Regions from separate parts of the Aminobacter sp. UC22_36 genome, predicted to be linked through region 1. Evidence: riboswitches for the same ligand, from Rfam matches in the RefSeq annotation. Region 1 holds a riboswitch; each other region holds the start of a gene.
What was found. Region 1 has a riboswitch for cobalamin ahead of ACHMW7_RS27475 (aromatic ring-hydroxylating dioxygenase subunit alpha). Riboswitches for the same ligand answer to the same signal wherever they lie in the genome.

Region 1 (9,962 bases):
CCTGCTGCAATATGTCGACGTCTGGACCAATGGCGAGTTCTCCGGCGTGCTGCGCGGCCGCTACGAGCTGTTGTGGATCACGGCCGCCATGGTGGCGCTGGCCTGGTGGGTCGCCGACCGGCTGACCATCGCCTCGATGGGTAGAGAGGTCAGCCTCGGGCTCGGCCTCGACTACCAGCGCATCGTCCAGCTCGGCCTGGTCATGGTGGCAGTGATCTCATCGCTGGCCGTCGTCGTCGTCGGCATGATCCCCTTCGTCGGGCTGGTGGTGCCGAACCTCGTGTCCCGGCTGATGGGCGACAATCTGAAAAGCGCCCTGCCCTGGGTGGCGGTGACAGGTGCGGTGCTGCTGCTCGCCTGCGACATCATCGGCCGCCTCATCCGCTACCCCTATGAAATTCCTGTCGGCACGGTGCTCGGTGTCGTCGGTTCGGGGCTGTTCCTGTGGATCCTGTTCGGGCGGACCCAGCGTGCCTGACAAACGTCTCCTGATACTGGCGGCCCTTGCAGTGGTCGTGGCTGTCGCCTTCATGACCGTCGGATTGCGTGGCAATATCGGCTTCGCGCTCGAACTGCGCGCGGTGCGGCTGGTGACTCTGGTCCAGGTCGGTGTCGCGATCGCAATCTCGACGGTGGTATTCCAGACGGTGACGGCGAACCGGGTGCTGACGCCGCAGATCATGGGGCTCGATGCGCTCTATCTGTTCGGACAGATGGCGCTTGTGCTGACGCTCGGCAGTGTTGGCTATGTCGCGCTCGACCCGCGCCTGAAATTCGCCGGCGAGGCCGGCCTGATGATGGTCATGGCGCTGCTACTGTTTCTGCCGATGCTGCGCCGGCGTTTCGACATCGGCCTGCTGCTGCTGACCGGCGTGGTGCTGGGTGTGCTGTTCCGCAGCCTCGCAATGCTGATCGCCCGGCTGATCGACCCGAACGAATTCGCCGTCGTCCAGGGGTCGAGCTTCGCCGATTTCAACACCGTGCGGCCGGACCTCGTCGTCGTCGGCCTGGCGGTGACAACGATTGCCGCCGTCATCATCTGGCGCCTGCGCCGTTTGCTCGACATCGTTGCTCTCGGGGCTGACAGCGCCACCGGGCTCGGCGTCGACTGGACCAAAGCGCTGGCCGGCCTGCTGCTGCTGGTCGCGGCACTGGTTGCGGTGTCGACCGCACTGGTCGGGCCGGTGACCTTCTTTGGGCTGCTGGTCGTGGCGCTGGCCGAGCGCATCGTCAACAGCCGGCGCCACCACCTGCTGTTGCCGGCGGCGATGCTGACGGCAGTCGTCGTGCTGCTCGGCGCCCAGATGTTGCTGCAGCACGTGCTGGGTGGTGCTGCGACGCTCGGCGTCGTCATCGAATTCGTGGGGGGCCTGGTGTTCCTGGTTATGCTGATCACAACGAGCAAACGATGATCGAGATCAACAACGTTTCGCTTCGCCTCGGCGACACGCAGATCCTTGAGAATGTGTCGCTGACCATGCCCAAGGGCGGCGTGACGGCGCTCGTCGGGCCCAACGGCGCCGGCAAGTCGAGCCTGTTGTCGCTGATCGCCCGGCTGCAGCCGCTGCAGAGCGGATCCATTTCGGTCGACGGGCTGCCGGTCGACACGACGCCGAGCCGGCAGCTGGCCAGGACGCTCGCCATCCTGCGTCAGGACCCGGCGGTGGCAAGCCGGCTCAAGGTGCGCGAACTTGTCGGCTTCGGCCGCTTTCCGCACCAGCGCGGGCGCATCAACGCAAATGACCTGAAGCTGATCGAGGCGGCACTGCAGCAGTTCGGCCTGATGGATCTCGCCGACCGCTTTCTCGATAATCTTTCGGGCGGCCAGCGCCAGCGCGCCATGGTCGCCATGGCCTTCTGCCAGGGCACCGACTACATGCTGCTCGACGAGCCGCTGAACAATCTCGACATGCTGTTTGCCCGCCAGTTGATGCGCGACCTGCGCGCGGCAGCTGACGACGACAAGCGTACCGTGATCGTGGTGCTGCACGACATCAACCATGCCGCCGTCTATGCCGACCGCATCGTGGCGATGAAATCAGGACGCATCGTCGCCGACGGATCGCCGGCGGAGGTGTTGCGGCCGGACGTGCTCGCCCAGGTTTTCGGCTACGACATGAACGTCATCGACGTCGGTGGCGCGCCGCTGGTGCTGCACCACCGCTAACGGCACGGCGCATTATGCTTCGACCTCGATGGCCGACAGCGGCTTCGAGCAGCAAGCGAGGATGAAGCCGTCTTCGATCTCGTGATCGAGGATGCCGCCATTGTGGCTCATCTCGACCTCGCCGGAGAGCTTCCTGACCTTGCAGGTGCCACACAGGCCGAACTCGCACGCCGCCGGGATCCGCACGCCCGAGGCGCGTGCCGTCTGCAGCACGGTCTGGCCGGCCAGGCAGTCGGCATCGATGTCCGACAGTGAGAAGCGGACCGGGATGACTTCTTCTGCTTCGAACCCGCCCTCGCCTGGTGTCGGGAAAGGTGCCGGGACCTCCTCGATGATTGGTGCGGCGAAGCTCTCCTGATGGTAGCTGGCCATGTCGAAGCCCGACGCTTCCAGCATGCCGCGCACGGCGCGCATGAAAGGATCGGGGCCGCAGCAGAACACCTCGCGCTCGCGGAAATCGGGCGACAGCAGCGGGAGCCGCACCGCATCGATGCGCCCCATATGGCCGAACCAGCCCTCGCGGCTCGACCGTTCCTCGATCATGAAACCGAGCGACAGGCCGGGCATATGGGTGCCGAGCAGCTCAAGCTCCTTACGGAAGATGATCTCTTCCGGCCGCCTTGCACAATTGACGAAGGAAACGTCCGTCCACGGCGCGCAGTCGTTGAGCCAGCGCAGCATCGACATCATCGGCGTGATGCCGGAGCCGGCGGAGACGAAGAGATATTTGGCGGCCGGATGCTGGTGCAGCGAGAAGTCGCCCGAAGGGCCATAGGCCTTGATGCGGACGCCCGGCCTCAAATGGTCGAACATCCAGCGCGTGCCGACACTGCCCGCCTGCGCCTTGACGGTGACGGCGATGGAGAACGGCCGCGACGGGCTGGACGACAGCGTGTAGGTACGCATGACAGGCACCGGGTCGACCGGCAGCTCGAGCGTCACGAACTGGCCGGGCTTGTAGCGGAACCAGGTCTGGTTGTCGGAGCGGAAGGTGAAGGTCTTGACGTCGGGCGCCTCGTCGGTGACGCCGATGACCTCCAGAACCTGAAGCCTGTCGTTCCAGGGCACCATCTCGTCTAGGTTGCGGTAAAGGCCGAGATCGGACATCGCGTTCATGCCTCCTCCTGCTCAGGCAACGTTGCGCAATGCCGGCTTGCCGTCATCGGCCAGCCGCGGCTCGATGAAATTGGCGTACCATTCGATGAACTGCATGACCCCGCCCTCGTGCTCGACCGAATAGGGCCCGGGCTCGTAGGCCGGCGATTTGATGCCGAAGGCGTTTTCCTCGACGATGCGGCGGTCCTGGTCGTTGGTCTCGGTCCAGACATGGGTCAGTTCGGCAAGATCGTAGTCGACGCCCTCGACGGCATCCTTGTGAACCAGCCACTTGGTGGTGACTGCCGTTTCGGTGGCGCTGATCGGCAGCACGCGGAAGGTGACGGCGTGGTCGCCGAGCACATGGTTCCAGGTCGTCGGATAGTGATAGAGCAGAAGCGTGCCAATCCTGTCGGCCGACACGCTATCTGAGAGATTTCGTTGCACAGCGCGCTTGCCGGACAGGGTGTAGCTCACCGCATCGCGCAACAACGGCGCGCGCGTCGCCCGGTACTGGCCGCCGGCATCGATGCGGAACTTGCTCGGCAGCCCTGCCGCTTCGCACTTTGCCCAGTGCGCCAGCATTTCGGGATCGCTCTCGGCACCGTTGACGCCGGTGACCGTCGGCGCCTCGGGGAAGGTCTTGCACAGCTCGGGATGGTTTGCGGCGCAATGATAGCACTCGCGGTTGTTTTCCCAGACCAGCTTCCAGTTGCCCTTCTCGACGATGGTGCTTTCAAAGGCAACCTTCGCCTCGCGCAGCCGGTGCGGCAGAAGGTAGGGCTCGACCAAAGCCCGCATCGGCGCGAAGTCGGCCGGCTCGTCGGCGAGGCAGATGAAGATGTAGCCGCCAACGGATTCGCAGGCGACCGGCTTCAGGCCGAACTGGCTCTTGTCGAAGCCTTCCGCCATCTGGCGCGCGAACAGCAGCCGGCCGTCGAGCTCATAGGTCCACTGGTGGTAAGGACAGACAAGCTTGGCCGCCGTGCCCTTTTCCGTCGCGCAGACACGGCTGCCGCGGTGGCGGCAGGAATTGTGGAAGGCACGAAGCTCGCCCTTCTGGTCACGGACGAGCACGACGGGATAGTCGCCGATCTGGACGGTGAAGAAGCTGCCCGGTTTGGCCAGTTCGCAGTCATGGCCGACAAACAGCCAGTCGCGATACCAGATCAGCTCCATGTCGACCCGGAAGAAATCCGGATCGGTGTAGAAGGGCTGCTCGAGGCTGAACCCGTCACGGCGTCCGCGCAGCAGCCTCAGCATTTCGTTCTTCGTGTCCATGTCCTGTCCTCATGCCAAGGACTGAACTGGTGGTGATGTCGGGAAGAACGACTGCCTGGCGGACACAAGGTCCGCGCAGCAACGATCCGCCTCTTGACCGCCCACCGCGATCAGTCGAGTTGTTTCAGGTTCAAGGCTGGTTTCCGGGCTCCGGAGCTGTCCTTTCGGACTGTTTCGACACCTTCCCAGGCCTTCAGGCCCAGTGGTCTCCCGTCGAAACAACAAACTCCGCCACCGTTGCGGGGGCAGCGCCGGCATCTCACCGGCTTCCCAATTCTCCGCTTCGTCTCACGCGAAGCAGCACCTTGAACATGTTCTGATCAGACCACGGAAAGCTGGCCGGACACGAGCACGAAAACGACACGGGCTCAGCGCAAAGGCGACAGAGCCCGCGAACGCTATTCGGCCGCCTCGGCGAATGAGGCCGGTATGTAGTTAAGGATCGGCCCGAGCCAGCGTTCGACTTCGGCGATGGTCATGTCCTTGCGCCGGGCATAGTCTTCGACCTGGTCGCGCTCGACCTTGGCGACACCGAAATAGTAGCTCTCGGGATGCGCCAGATAGATACCTGAGACCGAGGAGCCCGGCCACATCGCCATGCTCTCGGTCAGGCTGACACTGGCGTTCTTCTCCGCGTCGAGCAGGCGGAACAGCGTCACCTTTTCGGTATGGTCGGGCTGGGCCGGATAGCCCGGCGCCGGCCGGATACCGCGATATGGCTCGCCGATCAGATCGTCAGGCGCCAGGTTTTCATCCGGCGCATAACCCCAGAACTCCTTGCGCACCTTTTCATGCATGCGCTCGGCGAAGGCCTCGGCGAAACGGTCGGCCAGCGCCTTGACCATGATCGAGGAGTAGTCGTCATTGGCACGTTCGAAACGCTCGGCGATCGCCACTTCCTCGATGCCTGATGTGACGACAAAGCCGCCGAGATAGTCCGGCTTGCCGCTCCCCAGAGGCGCGATGAAATCGGCCAGCGCGACATTGGCCTTGCCGTCGCGCTTGGTCAGCTGCTGGCGCAGGGTGAAGAAGGTGCCAAGTTCCTTTTTACGCGCCTCGTCGGTGAACAGCCTGACGTCGTCGCCGACGGCATTGGCCGGCCAGAAGCCGATGACCGCCTTGGGCGCGAACCACTTCTCGTCGATGATCTTCTTCAGCATTGCCTGCGCGTCCTCGAACAGCTGGCGCGCCGCAGGACCCTGCTTCTCGTCGTCGAGGATCTTGGGGTAACGGCCCTTGAGCTCCCAGGTCTGGAAGAACGGCGTCCAGTCGATGTAGCGGGCAAGCTCGGCCAGATCCCAGCCTTCGAACACCCTGGTACCGAGGAAGGATGGCTTGGGCGGCGTGTAGGACGCCCAGTCGACCTTGTGCGCATTGGCACGCGCCTTGGCCAGCGGCAGCCGTTGCTTGTCGGCCTCCGAGCGGTGATGGGCGTCGGCGACCTTCTGGTATTCAGCCTGAATGGTCTCGACATAGCCGGCCTTGGCCTCCGACGACAACAGGTTGGACACCACGCCGACCGCACGGCTGGCGTCGGTCACGTAGACGGTCTGGCCGCTGTGATAGCGCGGATGGATCTTCACCGCCGTGTGGACGCGGCTGGTGGTGGCACCACCGATCAAAAGCGGAATGTCGAAACCTTCGCGCTCCATTTCAGCAGCGACATGCGCCATCTCGTCGAGTGACGGCGTGATCAGGCCGGAAAGGCCGATGATGTCGACCTTTTCGTCCCTGGCGACCTGCAGGATCTTGGTTGCCGGCACCATGACGCCGAGGTCGATGATCTCGTAATTGTTGCAGGCGAGCACGACGCCGACGATGTTCTTGCCGATGTCGTGGACGTCGCCTTTGACCGTCGCCATCAGGATCTTGCCGGCGGTCTGGCGTTCGCCATTGTCGATGCCGTTGGCGGCGTTGGCGAGCTTCTCCGCCTCCATATGTGGCAGCAAGCCGGCCACCGCCTGCTTCATGACGCGTGCCGACTTGACGACCTGCGGCAGGAACATCTTGCCGGCGCCGAACAGGTCGCCGACGACATTCATGCCGGCCATCAGCGGACCTTCGATGACATGCAGCGGACGCTCCGCCCTCAGCCGCGCCTCGTCGGTGTCGGCATCGATGAACTCGGTGATGCCATTGACCAGCGCGTGGCTGATGCGGCTCTCGACCGGCCAGTCGCGCCAGGCGAGATCACGCTCCTTGGCCTCCTTGCCGGCCGTGCCCTTGTAGCGTTCCGCCAGTTCCAGCAGCCGCTCGGTGGCGGTGCCGCCGGCCTTGGGCGCGCGGTTGAGCACGACGTCCTCGCAGGCCTCGCGCAGCTCCGGATCAATCGATTCATAGACGGCAAGCTGGCCGGCATTGACGATGCCCATGTCCATGCCGACCTGGATGCAGTGGTAGAGGAACACGGCGTGCATGGCTTCGCGCACCGGCTCGATTGCCGCGGAAGGAAAACGACAGGTTGGACACGCCGCCCGAGATGTGGACATGCGGCAGGGTCGCAGTGATCTCGCGGGTCGCCTCGATGAAGTCGACGCCGTAATTGTCGTGCTCCTCGATGCCGGTGGCGACCGCGAAGATGTTGGGGTCGAAGATGATGTCTTCCGGCGCGAAGCCGGCCTGCTCGGTCAGAAGCTTGTAGGCGCGGGTGCATATCTCGACCTTGCGCGCCCTGGTGTCGGCCTGGCCCTGCTCGTCGAAGGCCATGACGACGACGGCGGCGCCATAGGCGCGGCAAAGCCTGGCGTGATGCAGGAAGGCCTCTTCGCCCTCCTTCATCGAGATCGAATTGACGATCGGCTTGCCCTGGACGCATTTCAGCCCGGCCTCGATGACCTCCCATTTGGAGCTGTCGATCATTACGGGCACACGCGCGATGTCGGGTTCGGCGGCGATCAGGTTGAGATACTCGACCATCGCCTTCTTCGAGTCGATCAGGCCCTCATCCATGTTGATGTCGATGATCTGCGCGCCATTGACGACCTGGTCGCGGGCGACGTCGAGCGCTGCGGCGTAATCGCCGGCAGTCACCAGTTTGCGGAACTTGGCCGAACCGGTGACGTTGGTGCGCTCGCCGACATTGACGAAGGGAATCTCGTCGGTAAGCGTGAACGGCTCGAGACCCGACAGGCGCATCTGCGGCTTGAGCTCCGGCACCTGGCGCGGCGGATATTTGGCCACTGCTTCGGCGATGGCGCGGATATGCTCCGGCGTCGAGCCGCAGCAGCCGCCGACGATGTTGATGAAGCCCTCGCGCGCGAACTCCTCGACCTGCGCGGCCATGAATTCCGGGCTCTCGTCATACTGGCCGAAGGCGTTGGGCAGGCCGGCATTGGGATAGGCGCAGATGAAGGTCTCGGCGACATCGGACAGTTCGGCCAGATGCGGGCGCATGGCGGCCGCACCGAGCGCGCAGTTGAGCCCGACCGTAAACGGATCGGCATGGCGGATCGAATTCCAGAAGGCCGACGGCGTCTGGCCGGACAGCGTACGGCCGGACAAGTCGGTGATGGTGCCCGAAATCATCACCGGCAGGCGTACGCCCTTTTCGATGAAGATCTCATCGCAGGCAAAGATCGCCGCCTTGGCGTTGAGCGTATCGAAGATGGTCTCGATCAGGATGATGTCGGCGCCGCCGTCGATCAGGCCGCGCAGCTGTTCGCCATAAGCGATGCGCAGGTCGTCGAAGGTGACTGCGCGGTAGCCGGGATTGTTGACGTCGGGCGAGATCGAGGCGGTGCGGTTGGTCGGCCCGAGCGCGCCGGCAACGAAACGGCGCTTGCCGTCCTCCTGCTGCGCCCGGATGACGGCGCGGCGGACCAGCCGCGCGCCGTCGCGGTTGAGCTCATAGACCATGTCCTCCATGCCGTAATCGGCCTGGGCGATGGAGGTCGACGAAAACGTGTTGGTCTCGATGACGTCGGCGCCGGCGATGGCGTATTTGTAGTGGATCTCCTCGATCGCCTTGGGCTGCGACAGGATCAAAAGGTCGTTGTTGCCCTGCTGGTAGCAGGCGCAACCGGTGAACTTGTCGCCGCGGAAATGATCCTCGTTGAAGCCGAGCCCCTGGATCTGGGTGCCCATCGCGCCATCAAGGATCAGGATGCGTTCGCGCGCCGCAGCTTTCAGCGCCGCAAGCACCTCCGAGCCGTCAGGCTTGGCGGCAACCGACCCAAACAGGGCGTCGAGCGAGGTGGCGTTTTGCGACACTTTTCATCCTTTCGGCGACAAAGCCGTCAGGTCACATAAAGACATCTTTATGTCAATATGTCGAGAGCATCGTTATCGTATTTGCGACCGCGCGTTATGCGCCCAGCCCACGGGCTACTCCTGTTGTTTCAGCAGGTAGGTGTCCATGATCCAGCCATTTCGCTCGCGCGCCTGCTTGCGGATGCGCTCGATGTCGCCGACGACCTCGCGCAATTTGCCCGACACCAGGATTTCATCAGGCGTGCCGACATAGGCACCCCACCAGATATCGAGATCCCCATCGAGACCGGCGAAGGCGCCTTCGCCATCGAGCATGACCACGACGCTGTCGGCATTGTTGGGAAAACCCTCTGCAAGCTTGCGACCGGTGGTGATGGCGATCGACTGGCCGATCTTGTTCAGCGCGACCTTGTGCCGGGCGGCAAGCGCCTGGACGCTGGTGATACCAGGAATGACATCATATTCGAGTTCGAAACCACCCTTGGCCTGCAGTCGATCGAGGATGCGCAAGGTGCTGTCGTAGAGCGTCGGATCGCCCCAGACCAGGAACGCGCCGCACTCGTCTTCCTCGAGTTCCTCCATCAGCAGCTGTTGGTAGACGCCTTCGACAGCGTCGTGCCAATCCGCCACGGCGGTGCCGTAGTCCTCCGCCGCCGGCCGGCGGCGCGGCACGTCGAACGCGACGGTGCGATAGCTCTGGTCGCGGATGAAGCGTTCGCAGATCTCGCGCCTGACACGTGCCAGCCCGTCCTTCTCGATACCCTTGTTGGGGATGAAGAAGACGTTGACGCGGTTGAGGGCATCGACAGCCTGGATCGTGACATAGTCGGGATTGCCCGCACCGATGCCGATGACAAGAATCTTTCGCTTCATGACGGCATGGCCCTGCCGCCCGCCGTGCCACCGCCAAGCTCGGCGGCGAGGTCGAGGAACAATTGCCTGAGCTGCCTTGGACCCGGATGCCCACCCGCATACTCGGCGAGGCGGCTGGCCTGTCGCGATGCGGCCTCGTAAAGATTGCCGCCTTCAGGTTGCGCGACCAGCCACGCCAGGAACACCTGTTCGGGTTCGGGCATGACCGGAGCAACGGTAGGACGGTTCCAGTTCAGTCCCATGCCAGAGCTCCACCGTTCTGGTATTCGATGACGCGGGTTTCGAAGAAGTTTTTCTCCTTCTTGAGGTCCATCGCCTCCGACATCCACGGGAAAGG
Region 2 (9,962 bases), 2.5 Mb from region 1:
ACATTCGGCCCATTTGTCTCTGCCTTGGTCATTTCGGCCATTCTGGGCGGTTGGCCGAAGGTCCGTGCCCTGCTTGCGTCGGTGGTGAAATGGCGTGTGCCTCCCGTGTGGTACTTGGTGGCGATTGGCATGCCGGTGGTGGTGCAACTGCTCGCAATCTGGCTCAACCCCTTGTTTGGGGCCGCGCCGCCAAATTGGGCGAACGTGCCTGCGATTGCGGAAATCGCCGTCATGGTTGCGCTGCTGCTGGTCTTCAGCGGTCCGCTTGGCGAGGAACCTGGCTGGCGGGGTTTCGCGCTGCCGGCGTTTCTGCACGATCACGGAGCGCTGATTGCAAGTCTGGTGCTCGGATTGATCTGGGCGGCCTGGCACTTGCCCCTGCTGTTACTGAACGACTACGGCATTTCCAGCGCGCTCAACGTCATGGCAGCGGCGGTGGTGTTCACGTGGCTGTACCAGAACTCGGCGGGAAGCGTGCTGCCGGCGATCCTCATGCATGCATCGCACCAGAACAGCGTCCGGTTTCTCGGTCGCGTGTTTGAGGGCAGCGATGCAGTCCAGCATCAGTGGATCGGCTTGATGCTCTGGCTGGCGGTCGCACTCGCGATCGTTGCTGCGTATGGAACGCACAGCTTCCGCGGCCACGACGCAACCGTTGTCACGAGCTAGATCCAGCGCCGAACTTTCTTCGTGTAGTCGATGTATTTCTTGCCGAAGCGAGCCTGCAGGTGCTTTTCCTCTGGCACGATGGCGAGCTTTTGCGTGGCAAAGGCCGCGATCACGGCAAGGATGATGAACCAGACATTGGCTGTGATCAGCCCGATGGCGATCATCAGCAGCGTGTTGGCGAAGTAGATCGGGTTGCGGGTGAAGGAAAAGGCACCTGAGGTGACCAGATGCTCCGACGGCCTGTCGGGGCGGATGGTGGTCTTGGCACGCTTCAGCGTCTGCATGGCGGAATAATACATCGCAATGACGCCTGCCACTGCCAGCCAGCCGGCGGCATAAAGCAGGTCCGACAGCGGCTCGGTGATCCATGGCAAGGGATAAAGCAGTCCCAGCACCACAGCCATAGCGATGGCTGCGAGGTAAATGATCGGCGGCCAGGGCACCTTGCTAGGGGCGGCGTTGAGGTCTGTCACTGCGCTCCTCCTGGTATCGTCTGATTGTCGGTGCTGGTCGTGCACATGGCAGCGGTCTGGCCGACATGCGCCTTGAGCTCCGGACTCTGGTCGGCGGCATAGAGCCGGTCGAACGAATCATCTTTCTGCAATTCGTCGAGCATGCAGACACAGTAGCGCGAGCAGAAATCAGTGTCGCGGCTCTGCTCGCATGAAAGCTGGCAGGATTTCAGGAAGGTGACTTCGCGGGTTTCTACCGGGGCGGGGAAGACCTGGGGCGAAGAGCCAGACCAGCGAGATCATCACCGGCTGATGAATGAGGTAGAATGCAAGGCTGTGGCGGCCGAAGAAGGACAGCGGACGCGACCATGCGCCAGGCTGCAGCCGCGACATTTTTTCGATCAGGCCTGCCTTGAGCGCTAGCCCGGCTATGCCGATGCCGGCCAGCACCGCACCGAAGAAGGGAAACAGCGGGACGAAATCGTTGGAGCGCGGGTTGGCGGTGGACAGTCCGATCCAGACCAGCGCCGGGTGGTTGAAGGCTTCCGAGCGCAGATAGTTGGGAGCGATGACGACCAAAGCGGCGATGACCAGCGTCAACAGTGGTGGCAGGCGCAGGAAGGCAAGGCCAAGAACGCTCGCCAGGGCGATATGGTGCAGGATGCCGAAGAAAATGAAGGTGTCGGGGGTGGCGAACCATGTTGCGACGGTGATCGCCAGCGCCGCCGCCACCACCATGGCGAGCCGCCTGAAATATCCGGGCCAGCGGATGCCCTTGGCATGTGCCAGCACCAGGCTGACGCCGACGAGGAACAGGAAGCTCGAGGCGATGCAGCGGGCGAACAGCTTCCAGTTGCCATAGGCGGTCATGCCCGGGTCGGCATAACCGAAGAATTCGAGATCCCAGGCGAAGTGGTAGATCGCCATGGCGACAAGGGCCACGCCACGGGCGATGTCGATGACCGACACGCGCCGGAAGGGGGCTTGAACTTGTTCAGGGCTCGGTTGCATCGTCATGGTCATTCGCTTTTGCGTTTTCGGGTGTTGCAGCGCCCATGCAGCACTATCATGGTTGAAGCGGGGCGGAAGAGAGCCGGACGGCCGGTCGTGCACAGGCAATTGAAGGGGCGGGAATGACCGGACGGATGATGTCGCTGACGGAAGAACTGGTGGGCCGTTGCTATCGCGAGGTCGCCGATTCGGGGCCCGACCCCGACGCAGTGCATCTCGACGATGCCGACTATGAAGCGATGATCAACGAAACGCTTGCCGAACATCCGGAGGGCGGGCCGTTGTGGCTGTTCGCTTATGGTTCGCTGATCTGGAAGCCCGAGATCGAGCACACTGAAGAAAAGGTGGCGCTGGCGCGCGGCTGGCACCGCTCGTTTTGCATCAGCATGAACCGCTGGCGCGCCACCAGGGAGCAGCCCGGCCTGATGATGGGCATGGATCGCGGCGGCCAGTGCAAGGGCGTGGCGCTCAGGCTCACGGACGGCGACCGCCGCGAGCAGCTCGACAAGCTGTTCCGCCGCGAAATGACGCTGAAGCCCTCGACCTACAAACCGCGCTGGCTGAATCTCGCCACCGACAATGGCCCCCTGACCGCGCTTGCTTTCGTCGTCAATCGCGGTGGCCGCGCCTATGCCGGCGCGCTTGGCGAGGACGAGGTCGTGGAGCGGCTGGCGACGACCTGCGGTCACTGGGGATCGGCGGCAGACTATCTCTACAATGTGGTCAAGAACCTCGAACAGCGGGCGATCCACGACCGGCATATGTGGCGGCTGCAGCATCTGGTCGCCGAGCGAATCGCGGCGCGTAGCTGATCGCCAAAAGCCGCATTCGCGCCGTCTGGCGTCGGAATTTGGTTTGCCGCCCAAGCCATTTGTTTCTATAGTTGCGGCGTCGTCGGTTCCGTTACGGAATCAAGAGGGAATGCGGTAAGGGCCATTTGAAGGTCCGAAGCCGTGGCTGCCCCCGCAACTGTATGCGGTTAGCTCTCCCCAAATGCCACTGAAGCTTGCTTCGGGAAGGCGGGGAAGGGTGCCGATCCGCAAGCCAGGAGACCTGCCGGCGACAGGCACTTATCTCTGTGCCCTCGGGTGGAGGGCGAAAGGACTTATGATGAACACTGTTTCTGCTCTCGGCACCGACGTCTCTTCGCAGTCGCGTAGCATGCAGCTGGCGCTTGCCGCGCTGCTCGGCCTTTTCGTTGTTGGCTTCCTCGGGTTCTCGCATATGGACGTGGTGCACAACGCTGCCCACGACTATCGCCACTCGATGGCTTTCCCCTGCCACTAACCAAGGCGATCCAACAATGTCCATCTTCAGAAACGTCGTGTTCATCGCGGCGATCAGCGGGCTATTGGCCGGCGTGGTCCTTGCCGCACTCCAGACCTATGCAACCGATCCGCTGATCTTCAAGGCGGAGACCTATGAGAATGCCGGCGGCGGCCATGAGCATGCCGCCGCACCAGTTGCCGGCACTGAGGCGACCGCCCCTGCGGCCGGCGCCGAAACCACTGCGGCACAGGCTGCGGCGCCAGCCGAAGAAGAAGCCGAAGCATGGGCTCCGGCCGATGGCGCTGAGCGTTTTGCCTATTCGGCGCTCGCCAACATCGTCAGCGGCATCGCTTTCGGCCTGATCCTGGTCGCCGTTTCCGAGTTTGCCGGTGGCATCGCCAACTGGCGCCAGGGCGTGTTCTGGGGCTTTGCCGGCTTTGCCGTGTTCACCCTGGCTCCCGGTCTTGGCCTGCCGCCGGAACTGCCGGCGATGCCTGCCGCCGATCTTGTCTCTCGCCAGATCTGGTGGGCGCTGACCGTTGCCGCCACCGCAGCCGGGCTGGCGCTGATCGCCTTCAAGCAGTCGTTGCCGCTGGCGATCCTCGGCGTCGCGCTGATCGTCGTGCCGCACATCGTCGGTGCGCCGCAACCGGAAAGCCACGAGTCGCCGATCCCGGCCGACCTGCACCACAGCTTCGTCGTCGCCGTCACCATCACCAATCTGGTGTTCTGGGTCGTGCTGGGCGCTGTGGCAGGCTATGTGCGTAGCCGCTTCATGAGCGAGCCGGCGCCGTCGCTGAACGGCCGCCTTGCCTGAGAAGCTGACCTTCCTGCTCGGCGGTGCGCGCTCTGGAAAGAGCGCGCATGCCGAGCGGCTCATCACGCAATGTCCTGCGCCGTGGTCGTATGTCGCCACGGCGCAGGCTTATGACGACGAGATGCGCGAGCGCATTTCGATCCATCGCGGCCGCCGCGGCGAGGGCTGGCGGACGCTCGACGCGCCGCTGGATTTGGTGGGCGCGCTTGCCAGCCTGCCTGATGGCGCGCCTGTCTTGGTCGACTGCCTGACGCTCTGGATTACCAATCATATGCTGGCCGATCATGACGTCGAGGCCGAATGTGCGGCGCTCGTCGAGGTGCTGTCGCGTCCGCGCGGGCCGTGGTTCGTGGTCTCCAACGAGGTCGGGCTCGGCATCGTGCCCGACAATGCACTGGCCCGCCGTTTTCGTGACGATGCCGGCAGGCTCAATCAGAAGGTGGCGGCCGTGGCCGAAGAGGTGCTGTTTCTGGTCGCCGGCCTGCCGATGAAGGTGAAATGAGATGAAGACGATCGACGAGCAGGAAGCCGAACGCCACCGCGCCAAGATGGCCAAGCGCAAGGCGGTTCAGGATGCCGAGGTCGCCGGCAAGACCATCGTCGAGAAGGGGCTGCTGATCGTCAACACAGGTCCCGGCAAGGGCAAGTCGACGGCCGCATTCGGTCTGGCGCTGCGCATGCTGGGTTATGGCCAGCGGGTTGGCGTCGTGCAGTTCATCAAGGGCGCCTGGCATTCGGGAGAACAGGATGCCTTCGCCGCCTTCGGCGATCGCGTTGTCTGGCACACGATGGGCGAGGGCTTCACCTGGGAGACACAGGACATCAAGCGCGACATCGCCGCTGCCGAAGCAGCATGGGCCAAGGCGCAGGAGCTTCTGGCCGATCCGAGCATTTCGCTTGTCGTGCTCGACGAGCTCAACATCGCGCTGCGCTACGACTATCTCGACCTTGAAGCCGTGGTTGCTGCGCTCAAGGGCCGGCGCGAGGGGCTGCATGTCGTGGTTACCGGCCGCAACGCCAAGGCAGCATTGGTCGAGGCCGCCGACCTGGTGACCGAGATGGGCGCCACCAAGCATCATTTTGCGTCAGGCGTGAAGGCGCAGAAGGGTATCGAGTTCTGAGCGGCTGGCGGCGTCAGAGCCAGATGGCAAAGCCGACCAGGCCGATGGCGCCGACAAGGATGGCGTCAGCCGTCCAGTAGAGGCGCAGGGCTGCGCGGATGTCGTGGGCATTGGCGTCACGGCGGCCGCCTGATCCCATGAAGGCGTCCTCGACCAAAACGCCGCCATAGGCACGCGGCCCGGCAAGGGCGAGGCCGAGCGCACCGGCCATGGCGGCCTCGGGCCAGCCGGCATTGGGTGAACGGTGTTTTTGGGCGTCGCGCCAGACGGCCTCCCAGGCGGCCTTCGGCTCGGCGCCGGGCACGAGGAAGGCGGCGAGCACGATGGCAAGTGCGGTCAGGCGTGAGGCCGGCAGGTTGATGAGGTCGTCGAAACGGGCGGCGGCCCAGCCGAAGGCTTCGTGGCGGCTGGTGCGGTGGCCGATCATCGAATCGGCGGTGTTGGCCGCCTTGTAGGCAGCACCTCCGGCGAAGCCTGAGATAGCGAGCCAGAAGGCAGGTGCGGTGATGCCGTCGGAGAAGTTTTCGGCCAGGCTCTCAATGGCGGCACGGCTGACGCCTGATACGTCCAGGCGTTCGGGGTCGCGGCCGACGATCTGCGAGACGGCCTTGCGGCCGGCAACTAGGCCGCCGCTGTCGAGCGCGTCGGCCACGGCCTTCACGTGGCTGCCGAGGCTGCGCTGGGCGACGAGGGTGGAAGCGGCGATGGCCGTCAGAAGCATGCCGAAGGGGACAAGACCGAACAGGCGCTCCATGGCGAAGGCGATTGTGGCGGGCACGGTGACGATGACGACGAGGGCGGCCACGCCCCAGATGCGGCGCTGAGCGTCGGTATCGGTGGCTCGGTTGAGGCTGATGTCGAGAAAGGATATCAGCTTGCCGATCCAGATCACCGGATGACCGATCTTGCGCACAAGCCGGTCCGGATAGCCGAGACCGAGTTCAACCAGAAGCGACAGGAAGGCGAGCGGAAAAGACATGACGCTTCTTGCAGGACGTAGGACAGGGACCGTGGACCACGGCGGCAGCCTGGAACGGGCGAGGGCGCTGTTTCCGGGAGCGCCCGAACCATTCGTCGACCTGTCGACCGGGATTAATCCAAACTCCTATCCGCTTTTCGAGCTGCCTGCCACAGCCTTGTCGCGCCTGCCCGAGCCGGGCCGGGCGCGCGACCTCGCAGCAGTTGCCGCCACTGCGTATGGCGCGCCCTCGGCCGCCCATGTGGTGCCGGCGCCGGGCACGCAGATTCTGCTGCCCCGCATCGCCTCGCTGGTGCGGCCAGGTCACGCCTTCGTGCTCGGGCCGACCTACCAGGAGCACGCGCGGGCTGCAGCGATCGCCGGTCACCAGGTGGCCGAGACAAGCGATTTCAGCCAGCTTTTCGACGCCGACCTCGCCGTTGTGGTCAATCCGAACAATCCGGACGGCCGCGTTATCAAGCGCTCGGACCTGCTCGAACTGGCAGCCAGCCTGCGCGCGCGCGGCGGGCTTTTGGTCGTCGACGAGGCGTTCATGGATGTCGGCCCGCAAGCGCAGAGCCTTGCCGGCGATGTCGAGCAGGGCGGCATCGTCGTGCTGCGCTCCTTCGGCAAATTTTATGGGCTCGCCGGCATCCGGCTCGGCTTCGCGCTGGCCCATCCTGACATCGCCGAGCGACTGGAGGAGGAACTGGGTCCCTGGTCGGTGGCGGTGCCGTCGCTCGAATATGGCATCAAGGCGCTGTCGGATACTGACTGGCAGCGCGAGATGCGCATCACGCTCGGACAGGCCGCGCATCGACTCGACCAGACATTTGCGCGAGCTGGAGTCATCGTCACTGGTGGCACGTCGCTGTTTCGCCATGTCGACATCCCTGATGCCGCCGGGCTGTTCAGGGCGTTGGGGCGAGAAGGCATTCTTGTGCGCAGCTTTGTTGACCGGCCGACGCAGCTGCGTTGCGGCTTGCCGGGGCACGAGGTTGCATGGCGGCGGCTGGATGTTGCGTTGGGCGACTGGGCGCAGGACCGGCAGGACGGGAAAACCAAGCCATGATCTATGTCAGCCCGCTCTCCAGGATCGAAGAAACGGTGGTGCGCGTCGGTGCCGTGCGGCTGATATCGCTACTGTCAGTCGGGACAGAGATGGCACGGCCCGCGGCCATCCGCGCCGAAAACCACCTGTTGATGAACATGCACGACATCGCTACCGCGCAGGACGGCATGACGTTGCCTGGTGAGGCGCATGTGCGGCAATTGCTCGACTTTGCCCGTGCGTGGGATAGGTCGAGGCCGCTGGCGATCAATTGCTGGGCCGGTGTCAGCCGCTCGACGGCGTCCGCCTACATCATTGCTGCGGCGCTCGATCCTTCGCGCGACGAGGTGGAGCTTGCGGCGACGCTGCGCAGGCATTCACCCACGGCCACACCCAATCCGCGCCTGATCGCGGTGGCGGACCAGATCCTTGGCCGCAACGGGCGGATGGTCTCGGCTATCGCCGCTATCGGACGCGGTGCCGACTGTTTCGAAGGCGTGCCGTTCGGGCTTGAAGTCTAGGCGATCCAGTCGGCCAGCCTGGCCTTGCGGATGTCCTGCAGCAGCCGGACAAAACCGTCCGCCTGATGGGCTGCGGTGAGGCGGCCTTTTTCTGCGGTAGCGATTGCCGCATTGCCGACGACGCCATGTGGATTGAGGTCGGAAGCGATCCAGGAAAAACCGTGCGGGCCGTGCGGTCGCAGTAACTCGAACTCACCTTCGGCGCGCTCGAAGCTCGAGGCAAAATCCTCTGCCTTTGCCATGTCGACCAACTCGGGCTGGAAGTGCAGCATCAGCGATGTCTCGACGTCGCCGCCATGGATACCGAGCCGGATCTCGGGGGCAGGGTAGAGGCCGTCGGGAGTGCCGAAACGGCCCCAGCTCGACCGTACCGACAGGGCATCGAAGCGGACGCGCAGTTCGCGCGAGACGATGCCCATCACCTCTTCGTTGCCACCATGCGAGGTGACAAACACGAATTTGCGGATACCTGTCCGGGCAACCGACGCGCCGAGTTCTGTCCAGGCGTCGACCAGCATATTAGCCGGCAGGCTGAGCGTGCCGGGTGCATGGATGTGCTCGTCGGATTTGCCTACAGCCTGGATCGGCAGGAAGCGAGCGTCGAGGTTTTCTGGAAGCCGCGAAAAGACCTGCGAAAGCATGCCTTCCATGATCGTCAGGTCGGTCGACACAGGCAGATGCGGCCCGTGCTGCTCGACGGCCGCAACGGGGATGACGGCGATGGTCGTTTCAGGATCGATCGCCGTGAAATCGGCCGCCTTGAAGTCGCCCCACCAGACGCGTCGCTGCTTTTTCGTCACTGCCCGGCCTCGCCGCATGAAACTCGCATTCGACTGAATATGTCAGCGCGGCCAAATTTGTAAGGGGCGGCTACGTCCGCACGCGTTCGGCCCTAGGGTCGTACATCGGCTTGAGCGACGCATCCGCGGCGAAACGCTGGCCGGCGATCTCGATCTCGTAGGACGAGCCGAGCACATCGGCTTCGGTTTCGTTGGCGCAGGGCACGTAGCCCAGGCCGACGGCGCCGCCGAGATGGTGGCCGTAATTGCCTGAGGTGATGGTGCCGACGATTTTTCCGTCGCGCACGATCGCTTCATTGTGGAACAGCAACGGCTCGGGATCGGTAAGGCGGAATTGCACAAGCCGGCGGGCAAGGCCGGCGTCGCGCTTGCGCAGCACGGCGTCGCGGCCGATGAATCCGCCCTTGCCTGATTTCACGGCAAAGCCGAGACCGGCTTCCAACACGTGATCCTCGTCGGTGATGTCGTGACCGAAATGGCGGAACGCCTTTTCGATGCGGCAGGAATCGAGTGTGTGCAGGCCGCAAAGCTTCAGCCCGAGGTCGGCGCCGGCCTCCTCGATGGCCTCGAAGACATGGGCAGCCTGGTCGGTCGAGACATAAAGTTCCCAGCCGAGCTCGCCGACATAGGTGACGCGATGGGCGCGGGCGAGACCCATGCCGATCTCGATTTCCTGCCAGGTGCCGAACGGATTCTTGTCATTGGAAAAATCGTTGGGACTGATTTTCTGGATCAGGTCGCGTGACTTCGGTCCCATCAGGCAGAGCACCGATTCTGCCGCGGTTACGTCGGTGATGACGACGAACTCGTCCGCCAAATGCTTGCGGAACCAGGCGAGGTCGCGCTGCAGCGTGGCGCCGGGCACAACGGCCAGGAAGCCCGTTGGCGACAGCCGCGTGACGGTGAGGTCGCTCTCGATGCCGCCGCGCTGGTTGAGCATCTGGGTGTAGACGATTTTCCCTGGCTCGACGTCGATGTCGTTGGCGCAGAGGCGCTGGAGGTAGGCCAGCGCGTCGCGGCCTTCGATGCGGATCTTGCCGAAAGAGGTCATGTCGAACAGGCCGACGCCGCTGCGCACGGCGAGATGCTCGTCGCGCTGGTTGTCGAACCAGTTCTGCCGATTCCAGGAGTATCTGTACTCACGTTCCTGGCCAGGCTTCGCGAACCAGTTGGCGCGCTCCCAGCCGGCGACCTCGCCGAACACCGCGCCGCGCGCTTTCAGGTGTTCGTGCAGGGGCGAGCGCCTGACGTTCCGCGAGGTCGCCATCTGGCGATAGGGAAAGTGGTCGGCAT
Region 3 (9,962 bases), 2.5 Mb from region 1:
GTCTCGATCGCGTCGGTCTTGGGCTTGGCGGCATTGGACGGCGGCACGACGGCCCCAACGGAAGCTGCCTTGGCAGCCTTGGAAGCCGCCTTGGCCTCCTTGTCGCGGGTCGTCTTGAGAACGCCCTTCTCTTCCTTGAGCGAGGTGAAACCGGTCAGCGGCGCGGAGAAGACGCGACCGGTCTGCGGGCCGGTCTTGACCTGCGCGCCCTTACCGGCCTCGAACTGGTCGATGATCTCGGCGAGACGTTCTGGCGTCAGGTCTTCATAGGTGTCCTTGAAGATCATGACCATCGGTGCGTTGACGCAAGCGCCAAGGCACTCGACCTCTTCCCACGACAGCGTGCCCGCCTCGTTGGTGTGGAACTGGTCGTGATGGATCTTCGAACGGCAGACATCCATCAGCTCTTCCGAGCCGCGCAGCATGCATGGTGTCGTGCCGCAGACCTGGATATGGGCGCGCGTGCCGACCGGCTTGAGCTGGAACTGGGTGTAGAAGGTCGCGACTTCGAGGGCGCGGATATAGGGCATATCAAGCATGTCGGCGACATGCTCGATCGCAGCCTTGGTCACCCAGCCGTCCTGCTCCTGCGCGAGCATGAGCAGCGGGATGACGGCCGACTGTTCGCGGCCCTTGGGGTACTTCTTGATCCAGGTCTTGGCCTGCGCGGTCATCGCCTTGTTGAAGGCGAATGACGCTGGCTGGACGCTGGCTTCTGCGAGACGGCGGACTGACATGATATTCGCTTTACTTGTCTCTTAGTTTCTTGAGCTATCCGCGCGGTAACACCGCTCGGGCTGCGCCAAAATACACACAAACTCTTCCTTGCCGAGAGCAAGGCGAACATAGCTTTCGTAGCGATCGCCGAGCCAGCGCACCATCTCGGCGCGAGGACGGGGCATACCCGGCACCTGGGCGACGAACTCCTCCGCCATCAAGGAAACCCGAGATGTCTCCATCCGGTCAACGCCGAAAGACCTCTCAACCAACAACTCGCCATTGGCAATCGGGCGAAAACCATCAGCGAGCAGCGCCTTCGACGACACAACGGATGAAGACGCGAGATCGCCTGCGGAGGCCGCACAGGGCGCCAGCATCGACATGAGCGCTGTGGTCAACATCCGTCCCATGATCAGCGGTCGACCTCACCAAACACGATGTCGAGGGAGCCGAGAACGGCTGAGATATCCGCCAGCATGTGGCCGCGGCACAGGAAATCCATCGCCTGGAGATGGGCGAAACCTGGCGCGCGCAACTTGCAGCGGTATGGCTTGTTGGTGCCGTCGGAAACGAGGAAGACGCCGAATTCACCCTTGGGCGCCTCGACGGCTGCGTAGACCTCGCCTGCCGGCACGCGATAGCCTTCGGTGTAGAGCTTGAAGTGATGGATCAAGGATTCCATCGAGCGCTTCATCGCCTGGCGCTTCGGCGGAACCACCTTGCCGTCCATGTTCGAGACCGGACCGACGCTTTCCTTGCCGAGCAAGAGATCGACGCACTGGCGCATGATGCTCGCCGACTGGCGCATTTCTTCCATGCGGATCAGGTAGCGGTCGTAGCAGTCGCCGTTCTTGCCGATCGGAATGTCGAATTCCATCTCGGAATAGCACTCGTAGGGCTGGCTCTTGCGCAGATCCCAGGCAGCACCCGATCCGCGCACCATCACGCCCGAAAAACCCCAGGCCCAGGCATCGTCGAGCGAGACCACGCCGATGTCGACGTTGCGCTGCTTGAAGATGCGGTTGGGGGTGAGCAGGTCGTCGAGGTTCTTGACAGTCTGCAGGAACGGATCGATCCACTTGCCGATGTCTTCGACCAGCTTCTGCGGCAGGTCCTGGTGGACGCCACCCGGCCGGAAATAGGCCGCGTGCATGCGCGCGCCGCAGGCCCGCTCATAAAACACCATCAGCTTTTCGCGCTCTTCGAAGCCCCACAGCGGCGGGGTCAGCGCGCCGACGTCCATCGCCTGCGTCGTGACGTTGAGCAGGTGCGACAGGATGCGGCCGATCTCGGAGAAGAGCACGCGGATGATCTGGCCGCGCTTCGGCACGTCGATGCCGAGCAGGCGCTCGACAGCCAGCGAAAACGCGTGCTCCTGGTTCATCGGCGCGACATAGTCGAGCCGATCAAAATAGGGGATAGCCTGCAGATAGGTCTTCTGCTCGATCAGCTTTTCGGTGCCGCGGTGCAGCAGGCCGATATGCGGATCGACGCGATCGACGACTTCGCCGTCCAGCTCGAGCACCAGGCGCAGCACGCCGTGCGCCGCCGGATGCTGCGGGCCGAAGTTGATGTTGAAGTTGCGGACGGAGGTTTCAGCCATTTCGGCGCCTCAATTCGTCTTGGCTTTTTCGTCGCCCGGAAGCACGTATTCGGTGCCTTCCCAAGGAGACAAAAAGTCGAAATTGCGGAATTCCTGCTTGAGCTCGACCGGCTCGTAGACGACGCGCTTCTGCTCGTCGTCGTAGCGGACCTCGACGAAGCCGGTGAGCGGGAAGTCCTTGCGCAGCGGGTGGCCTTCGAAACCGTAGTCCGTGAGCAGACGACGCAGGTCCGGGTGGCCGGAGAACAGGATGCCGTACATGTCGTAGGCCTCGCGCTCGAACCAGTCGGCACCGGGATAGACAGAGGTGATCGACGGCACCGGCGTGTCCTCGTCCGTGCTGACCTTGACGCGGATGCGCAGGTTCTGGCGCGGCGACAGCAAGTGATAGACGACGTCGAAGCGCTTGCGGCGCTGCGGATAGTCGACGCCGGCGGCGTCGATGAACGAGATGAACTGGCACTGCACGTCGCTGCGCAGGAAGGTCATCACGTCGACGATATCGGCGGCCCTCACCGTCAGCGTCAGCTCGCCATAGGCGACCGCACTTTCTTCGATGTCCGCATCGAGCTTTTCCGCAATGTATGCGGCAAGGTCGTTCAGGGCTTCACTCATCTGGGATCACCGCTCGATCGTGCCGGTGCGGCGGATCTTCTTCTGGAGAAGAAGGATGCCGTAGAGAAGTGCTTCGGCGGTCGGAGGACAGCCGGGCACGTAGATGTCGACAGGCACGACGCGATCGCAGCCGCGCACCACCGAATAGGAATAGTGATAGTAGCCGCCGCCATTGGCGCAGGATCCCATCGAGATGACGTAGCGCGGTTCCGGCATCTGGTCGTAGACCTTGCGCAGCGCCGGCGCCATCTTGTTGGTCAGCGTACCGGCGACGATCATCACGTCCGACTGGCGCGGTGAGGCGCGCGGCGCGATACCGAAGCGTTCGGCGTCATAGCGCGGCATCGAGATGTGCATCATCTCGACAGCACAGCAGGCCAGACCGAAGGTCATCCACATCAGCGAACCGGTGCGCGCCCAGGTGATCAGCGCTTCCGACGAGGTGACGAGGAAACCCTTGTCGGACAACTCGCTGTTCAGGTCGCCGAAAAAGGCGTCGTCAGAACCGATGAGCTTGCCGGTGTTCGGATCGATGATGCCTTTCGGCTTCGGTGCGATCAGGGTGCCGGAGGCGTCGTTCAATCCCATTCCAGCGCTCCCTTTTTCCACTCATAGACAAAGCCGATGGTCAGCACGGCCAGGAAGATCATCATCGACCAGAAGCCGAGCATGCCGATCTCGCCAAAGGACACCGCCCAGGGAAACAGGAACGCCACTTCGAGATCGAAGATGATGAACAGGATGGAGACCAGATAGAAGCGGATGTCGAACTTCATGCGGGCGTCGTCAAACGAGTTGAAGCCGCACTCGTAGGCAGAAAGCTTTTCCGGATCCGGATTGCGGTAGGCGACAAGGAAAGGCGCCACGATAAGCGCAATGCCGACGATAAGCGCCACACCGATGAAGATGACGATGGGCAGATACGAACTCAGGAGAGCGTTCATGCTGCGAATTCCGTTGGTGGCCTATCCACCCAGATTTACAGCACGGGGTCCGTTTCCGGAAGCGCGACAGATTCTCGCCGAGCCGGACGAAACGGTCGTGCTGCAATGCGGCGACGGTTAGCGCAGCCGGTCGGTCGAAGCAAGTCCAACCTTGGCCAAAACGTGGCAAAGCCCACTGCTGGACCAAAATCCTGCGCGTGTGGCTCGCGTTTGATTTCCTTCGAATTTTACTCAGGTTTATACTCCTGACAAGCCCGGAACCGCAGTTCTGCTAGCATTTGCAGCAAAGACCGATTCTCGTGCCCTTGCGTCACTCCTCAAGAGACTGCGATAGCTTGCCGCAATGAAGGAAAAACTCTCGCTCGCCACCGCCCGCCGCATCGCGCTCGCGGCCCAGGGATTTGCTGACCCGCGCCCGACGGGCGCGGTCACCCGCAGGCATCTCCAGCGTGTGCTCGACCGCATCGGCCTGTTCCAGATCGACTCGGTCAGCGCCGTCGTGCGCGCCCACTACATGCCGCTCTTTTCGCGAACTCGGCCCCTACCCCATGGCACTGCTCGACGACGCCATGCAGTCGAAAAAACGGCTGCTGTTCGAGTACTGGGCGCACGAGGCCTCGCTGCTGCCGCTCGAAACCTTCCCTTTGATGCGCTGGCGCATGGCGCGCGCCGCCGACCATGACGAAATGTATGGCGCGCTCGCCAAATTTGGCCGCGACAACAAAGCCTATGTCGACGACATCTTTCGCCAGGTCGTCGACCGCGGCCCGATCGCCGCGTCCGACATCGAAGGCGCCAAGGGCTCGGGCGGCTGGTGGGGCTGGAGCCGCGAAAAGCATGCCTTCGAATGGCTGTTCTGGGCCGGGCGCATCACCACCCATTCGCGCCGGGGCTTCGAACGTCTCTACGATCTGCCCGAGCGCGTTCTGCCCTCGGCTATTTACGAACTGCCCGTCCCGACCCCGGCCGACGCCCATCGCGAACTGCTGCGCATCTCGGCCCGCGCCCACGGCGTCGCCACAGCCGGCTGCCTGCGCGATTATTTCCGGCTTTCACCCGCCGACATGAAAGGCCGGCTCGAAGAGCTGGTCGAGACGGGCGAACTGATTCCCGTGCGCGTCGAGGGTTGGGACAAGCAGGCCTATCTGCACGCCGACGCCCGCATCCCGCGCAAGGTCCAGGCCCGCGCCCTGCTGGCACCCTTCGATCCGCTGGTGTTCGAGCGCACGCGCGCCGAGCAATTGTTCGGCTTCCGCTATCGCATCGAGATCTACACTCCGGCAGACAAGCGCCAGTATGGCTACTACGTGCTGCCTTTTCTGCTTGGCGAACGCATCGTTGCCCGCGTCGACCTCAAGGCCGACCGGCCCGCAGGTATATTGCGTGTCCATGCCGCCTATTCCGAACCCTGCGCCCCAGCGGAAACGGCGGCCGAGCTTATTGAAGAGCTGAAGCAGATGCGCGACTGGCTCGGCCTTGAGCGCATCGAAGTCACTCCGGCCGGCGACCTCGGCCCGGCACTGAGCGACATTGTTGGTCGCTCCCTCACGTTGACTCCACCCCTCGCGAAAGCCTAAATCGCCGGCAGACGGTCCTTCGCCCGCAAAGGCGGAGGCTAAGAGGGAATGCGGTGCGCGCCGATGGCGTCAAATCCGCGGCTGTCCCCGCAACTGTAAGCGACGAGCTTAGGCCCAAGACCACTGGGATTTCCTCCCGGGAAGGCGGCACGAAAGCGACGACTCGCGAGCCAGGAGACCTGCCGTCTGCGACATTGATCCGATCGCCTGGCGGGTGTCCCAGGCAAGGAGCCTGGCATTTTGGAACTCGACGATACACTCCCGGTCGAAACTCTGGACGCATCCGGCAGCGCCGAAAACGCGCGTGCGGCGGAGGTGACGATTCTCGTCTGCTCGTCCTGCCGCGACGAACTTGGTTCCGACACCCATCCGCGCGCCGGCGCCAAGCTCGCCGAATCTGCGCGCCAGGCAGCGGCCGGCGAAGACATCACCGTGCGCAGCGTCGAATGTCTCGGCAACTGCAAGCGCCGGCTGAGTGCCGCCATCCTGCGTGACGGCTCGTGGAGCTACGTCTTCGGCGACCTCGACATCGCCTCCGGCGACGATCTCGTCACTGGCGCCAAACTCTTCGCCACCTCGACCGACGGCCTGATCCCCTGGCGCGGCCGTCCCGACAGCCTCAAGCGCGGCCTCATCGCGCGCATCCCTCCCCTGAACCTCCTGAAGGAAGACACATGACCGCCTCCGTCGATCGCGTTCCCTGCACCGTCGTCACCGGCTTTCTCGGCGCCGGCAAGACCACGCTGCTCCGCCACATCATCGAGAATTCCAAGGGCAAGCGCCTTGCCATCATCGTCAATGAATTCGGCGACGTCGGCATCGACGGCGAAATCCTCAAGGGCTGCGGCATCGACACCTGCCCGGAAGAAAACATCGTCGAACTCGCCAATGGCTGCATCTGCTGCACGGTCGCCGACGATTTTGTCCCAGCACTCGACCAGATCCTGTCGCGCACGCCGCGCGTCGACCACATCCTGATCGAGACCTCCGGCCTGGCGCTGCCCAAGCCGCTGGTCCAGGCCTTCCAGTGGCCGAGCGTCAAGAGCCGCGTCACTGTCGACGGCGTCATCGCTGTCGTTGACGGCCCTGCGCTTGCCGCAGGCAAGGTTGCCTCCGACATGGAAGCGCTCGCCGCCCAGCGCAGCGCAGATGATTCGCTCGACCACGACGACCCGGTCGAGGAAGTGTTCGAGGACCAGGTCGCCTGCGCTGACCTGATCATCCTGTCCAAGAGCGACCTGCTCGACGAGGCCGGCCATGCCCGCGCCAGCGCGATCGTTCGCGAGCACCTGGCACGCGCCGTCAAGATTGTGCCGTCGGCGCATGGCAAGGTCGACCCGTCGGTGCTGCTCGGCCTCGGCCTTGCCGTCGAGGACGACATCGAAAACCGCAAGACCCATCACGACGGCGCCTTCGACCACGAGCACGACGACTTCGACACCTTCGTCATCGAGATTCCGTCGATCGCCAACCCGGACGAACTGGCCAAGCGTGTCGCCACTGCCGCCGAAGAAGAGAACGTGTTGCGCGTGAAGGGTTTTGTCGATGTCGGCGGCAAGCCGATGCGGCTGCTCGTTCAGGCTGTCGGCCCGCGCGTCAACCACTATTACGACCGCGCCTGGACAGCCCAGGACGATCGCCGCTCGCGCCTCGTCGTCATCGGCCTCAAGGGCCTCGACCGCCCTGCAATCGAGCGTATTCTGGTAGGGTGAGCTGAATTGCCCCCTCACCAGACCTCCGCGCCGGAGATGAGCGTGTCAAAGCTGGCGCGCATCTCTTCTCCTTGGCGGGGACAAGGTGGCCCACAGGGCCGGATGAGGGGGCCGTCTCACTGCACCTTCGAAGGATCGCAGCAATGCATATCCTGACCACCACATCCGCCACGCTCGACGATTTGATCGAGCCGGTCGACCTCAGGCAGAAGCCTGCGGATGTGGTGGCGCTGTCCTTCACCGACAGCGACCTGGCCGGCCTCGCCAACGCCTGGAAGACGGATGCGGAAAACCTGCCGTCGATGCGGCTGGCCAGCCTGCGCGATCTCAGGCACCCGATGTCGGTCGATCTCTGGGTCGACAGTGTCGCGGCCCACGCCAAGGTCATTCTGGTGCGAATCCTCGGCGGCTACGACTGGTGGCGTTATGGCTGCGACCAACTTGCGGCCATCGCACGCGAAAGGGGCATCGCGCTCGCACTTCTGCCAGGCGAAAGCCACGACGAGGATTTGAGGCTTGTCGAAGCCTCGACGCTGCCACGTGCCGAACTCGACGCGCTGCTCGGCTATTTCCGCGAAGGCGGCCCCGAGAACATGAAGGCGCTGGTCGCGCGTCTGGCTGGGCTGGCCGGTGCGAAAGCGGCAGCCGTTGCGCCCGTGGCGGTGCCGAAGGCGGGATACTATGATCCGGCACGGGGCGTGATGACAGCCCCCTTCTCCCCGCTCACGGGGAGAAGGTCCCGGCAGGGGGATGAGGGGCAATCGCCCACACCTGATACCCTCGCGCAGCCCCTCAACCGCCCCTTCGGAGCACCTTCTCCCCGTGAACGGGGAGAAGGAAGCATAGTCCCCATCCTGTTTTATCGCTCGATGCTCCTCGCCGCCGATGTCGCGCCCATCGACGCGCTGGTCGAAGCGCTGCGCGCACAAGGCCTGCACCCTGCCCCGATCTTCGTCTCGAGCCTCAAGGACAAGGATTCCCTCGCCTTCGTCGAGACGGCTCTGGCGCAGCTGAAGCCCTCGGCCATCGTCACCGCCACCGCCTTTGCCGCCGGTGCCGAGCCTGGCACGGAAACGCTGTTCGACCGCGCCGGCGTGCCGGTATTCCAGGTCATCGTCGCCACCACGCGCCGCGAAGCCTGGGAAGGCAGCCCGCGCGGCCTGGCACCCGCCGACCTCGCCATGCATGTGGTGATGCCCGAGCTCGATGGCCGCATCCTCGCCGGCGCCATCTCCTTCAAGGCCGAGAGCGAACTCGATCCGGCACTTGGTTTCCGCGCTGTCGCCAACCAGCCCGAGCCGGATCGTGTCGAACAGGTCGCCCGCCGGATCGCGGCTCATCTCAGGCTGCGCGAGACGCCGCCCGAAGAGCGCAAGCTGGCGATCCTCATCCCCGACTATCCCAGCGCCCCGGGTCGTACCGGCTATGCCGTCGGCCTCGACGTACCCAACAGCGTGCTCGCCATGCTGCACGACCTCAAACACGCCGGCTACACGGTTGAATCGATCCCGGAATCGCCGCGCGCATTGCTCGACCTGATTGAAGCAGGCGGGCATGGGCTGGTGCTTCACGACTATCTCGCGCTTTCCGCTGATCTGCCAACGGATGCAAGGAACGTGGTTGACGCGGCATGGGGGGAAGCTGCGCTGGAGGCCGAAACAACTCTATCGTCGCGCCGCCCCTCATCCCCTGCCGGACCTTCTCCCCGCAAGAACGGGGTGAAGGAAGATAGCCGATACGCCGACGCCTCACGTGGAGAGGGTAAGGCTGAGGGGCAGCTCATCGTTGGCGAGGAGCAGCTCCTTTTCCCCTTCCGCGCCGCCACTTTCGGCAATGTCACCGTCGCCCTTGCCCCCGATCGCGGCCGCTCCGCCGACCGTCGCGCCGACTATCACGACCCGACGTTGCCGCCACGCCACGCGCTGCTCGCCTTCGGGCTGTGGCTGCAGAAATCGCTCGGCGTCCACGCCATCGTCCATGTCGGCGCGCATGGCACGCTCGAATGGTTGCCCGGCAAGACCGTGGCGCTGAGCCAAACCTGCTTTCCCGAGATCGTCACCGGTTCGCTGCCTGTGATCTATCCCTTCATCGTGTCCAACCCAGGCGAAGCGGCCCAGGCCAAGCGTCGTATCGCCGCCGTAACCCTCGGCCACCTGCCACCGCCGCTTGCCGCTGCGGGCCTCGACGAGAACCAGCACAAGCTCGAGCGCCTCGTCGACGAATATGCCCAGGCCGACGGGCTCGACCGGCGTCGCCGCGACCGGCTGGCGAAGCTCATCGTCGAGACCGCTGCCCAGACCGGCCTCGCCAGCGAAGCCGGCGTCGCCAACACCGACGCCCCCGACGAGGCGCTGCGCCGCATCGATGCCTGGCTCTGCGACCTCAAGGATTTCGCCATCAAGGACGGGCTGCACGTCTACGGGCGGGCTGACGAGGATGAGCCGGACCTTGCCCGCCAAGACAGTGCGAAGGGCGAACGAAACAACCTGATCGCCGCCCTCGACGGCCGCCATGTCAAAGCCGGCCCTTCGGGCGCGCCGGCGCGTGGCCGCACCGATGTGCTGCCCACCGGGCGGAACCTGTTTACCGCGGACCCGCGCACCATGCCGACGCCGACGGCCTTCGACCTTGGCAAGGCAGCGTCCGACGAGATCATGCGCAGCTACCTGCAAGGCCATGGCGACTGGCCGCACGCGCTGGTCATCGATCTCTGGGGCAGTGCCTCGCTGCGCACCGGCGGCGAGGAGATCGCCCAGGGCCTGGCGCTGATGGGTTGCCGTCCCCAGTGGGA

Region 2: linked by a shared signal. The riboswitch ahead of ACHMW7_RS14990 (CbtB-domain containing protein) and the one ahead of ACHMW7_RS27475 (aromatic ring-hydroxylating dioxygenase subunit alpha) in region 1 are both predicted to bind cobalamin.
Region 3: linked by a shared signal. The riboswitch ahead of ACHMW7_RS14795 (DUF1636 family protein) and the one ahead of ACHMW7_RS27475 (aromatic ring-hydroxylating dioxygenase subunit alpha) in region 1 are both predicted to bind cobalamin.

What each region holds. Positions count from the first base shown of each region.
Region 1 is NZ_CP171996.1:4,892,804-4,902,765, forward strand. It holds gene ACHMW7_RS27455 (ABC transporter permease) at 1-478, shown strand, start outside; gene ACHMW7_RS27460 (iron chelate uptake ABC transporter family permease subunit) at 471-1,412, shown strand; gene ACHMW7_RS27465 (ABC transporter ATP-binding protein) at 1,409-2,167, shown strand; gene ACHMW7_RS27470 (2Fe-2S iron-sulfur cluster-binding protein) at 2,180-3,274, opposite strand; gene ACHMW7_RS27475 (aromatic ring-hydroxylating dioxygenase subunit alpha) at 3,296-4,543, opposite strand; cobalamin riboswitch at 4,660-4,866, opposite strand; partial or broken gene metH (methionine synthase) at 4,942-8,752, opposite strand; gene cobF (precorrin-6A synthase (deacetylating)) at 8,867-9,625, opposite strand; gene ACHMW7_RS27490 (hypothetical protein) at 9,622-9,867, opposite strand; gene ACHMW7_RS27495 (ribonucleotide-diphosphate reductase subunit beta) at 9,858-9,962, opposite strand, start outside.
Region 2 is NZ_CP171996.1:2,408,655-2,418,616, forward strand. It holds gene ACHMW7_RS14970 (type II CAAX prenyl endopeptidase Rce1 family protein) at 1-669, shown strand, start outside; gene ACHMW7_RS14975 (methyltransferase family protein) at 666-1,142, opposite strand; partial or broken gene ACHMW7_RS14980 (DUF1624 domain-containing protein) at 1,139-2,138, opposite strand; gene ACHMW7_RS14985 (gamma-glutamylcyclotransferase) at 2,255-2,944, shown strand; cobalamin riboswitch at 3,011-3,208, shown strand; gene ACHMW7_RS14990 (CbtB-domain containing protein) at 3,243-3,419, shown strand; gene ACHMW7_RS14995 (CbtA family protein) at 3,436-4,218, shown strand; gene cobU (bifunctional adenosylcobinamide kinase/adenosylcobinamide-phosphate guanylyltransferase) at 4,211-4,720, shown strand; gene cobO (cob(I)yrinic acid a,c-diamide adenosyltransferase) at 4,722-5,339, shown strand; gene cbiB (adenosylcobinamide-phosphate synthase CbiB) at 5,353-6,318, opposite strand; gene cobD (threonine-phosphate decarboxylase CobD) at 6,317-7,369, shown strand; gene ACHMW7_RS15020 (tyrosine phosphatase family protein) at 7,366-7,869, shown strand; gene ACHMW7_RS15025 (creatininase family protein) at 7,866-8,669, opposite strand; gene ACHMW7_RS15030 (FAD-dependent oxidoreductase) at 8,740-9,962, opposite strand, start outside.
Region 3 is NZ_CP171996.1:2,370,144-2,380,105, reverse strand. It holds gene ACHMW7_RS14835 (NADH-quinone oxidoreductase subunit E) at 1-737, opposite strand, end outside; gene ACHMW7_RS14830 (hypothetical protein) at 759-1,118, opposite strand; gene ACHMW7_RS14825 (NADH-quinone oxidoreductase subunit D) at 1,133-2,323, opposite strand; gene ACHMW7_RS14820 (NADH-quinone oxidoreductase subunit C) at 2,333-2,938, opposite strand; gene ACHMW7_RS14815 (NADH-quinone oxidoreductase subunit B family protein) at 2,945-3,526, opposite strand; gene ACHMW7_RS14810 (NADH-quinone oxidoreductase subunit A) at 3,517-3,882, opposite strand; gene ACHMW7_RS14805 (hypothetical protein) at 4,193-4,393, opposite strand; partial or broken gene ACHMW7_RS14800 (winged helix-turn-helix domain-containing protein) at 4,334-5,459, shown strand; cobalamin riboswitch at 5,455-5,661, shown strand; gene ACHMW7_RS14795 (DUF1636 family protein) at 5,700-6,137, shown strand; gene cobW (cobalamin biosynthesis protein CobW) at 6,134-7,171, shown strand; gene cobN (cobaltochelatase subunit CobN) at 7,315-9,962, shown strand, end outside.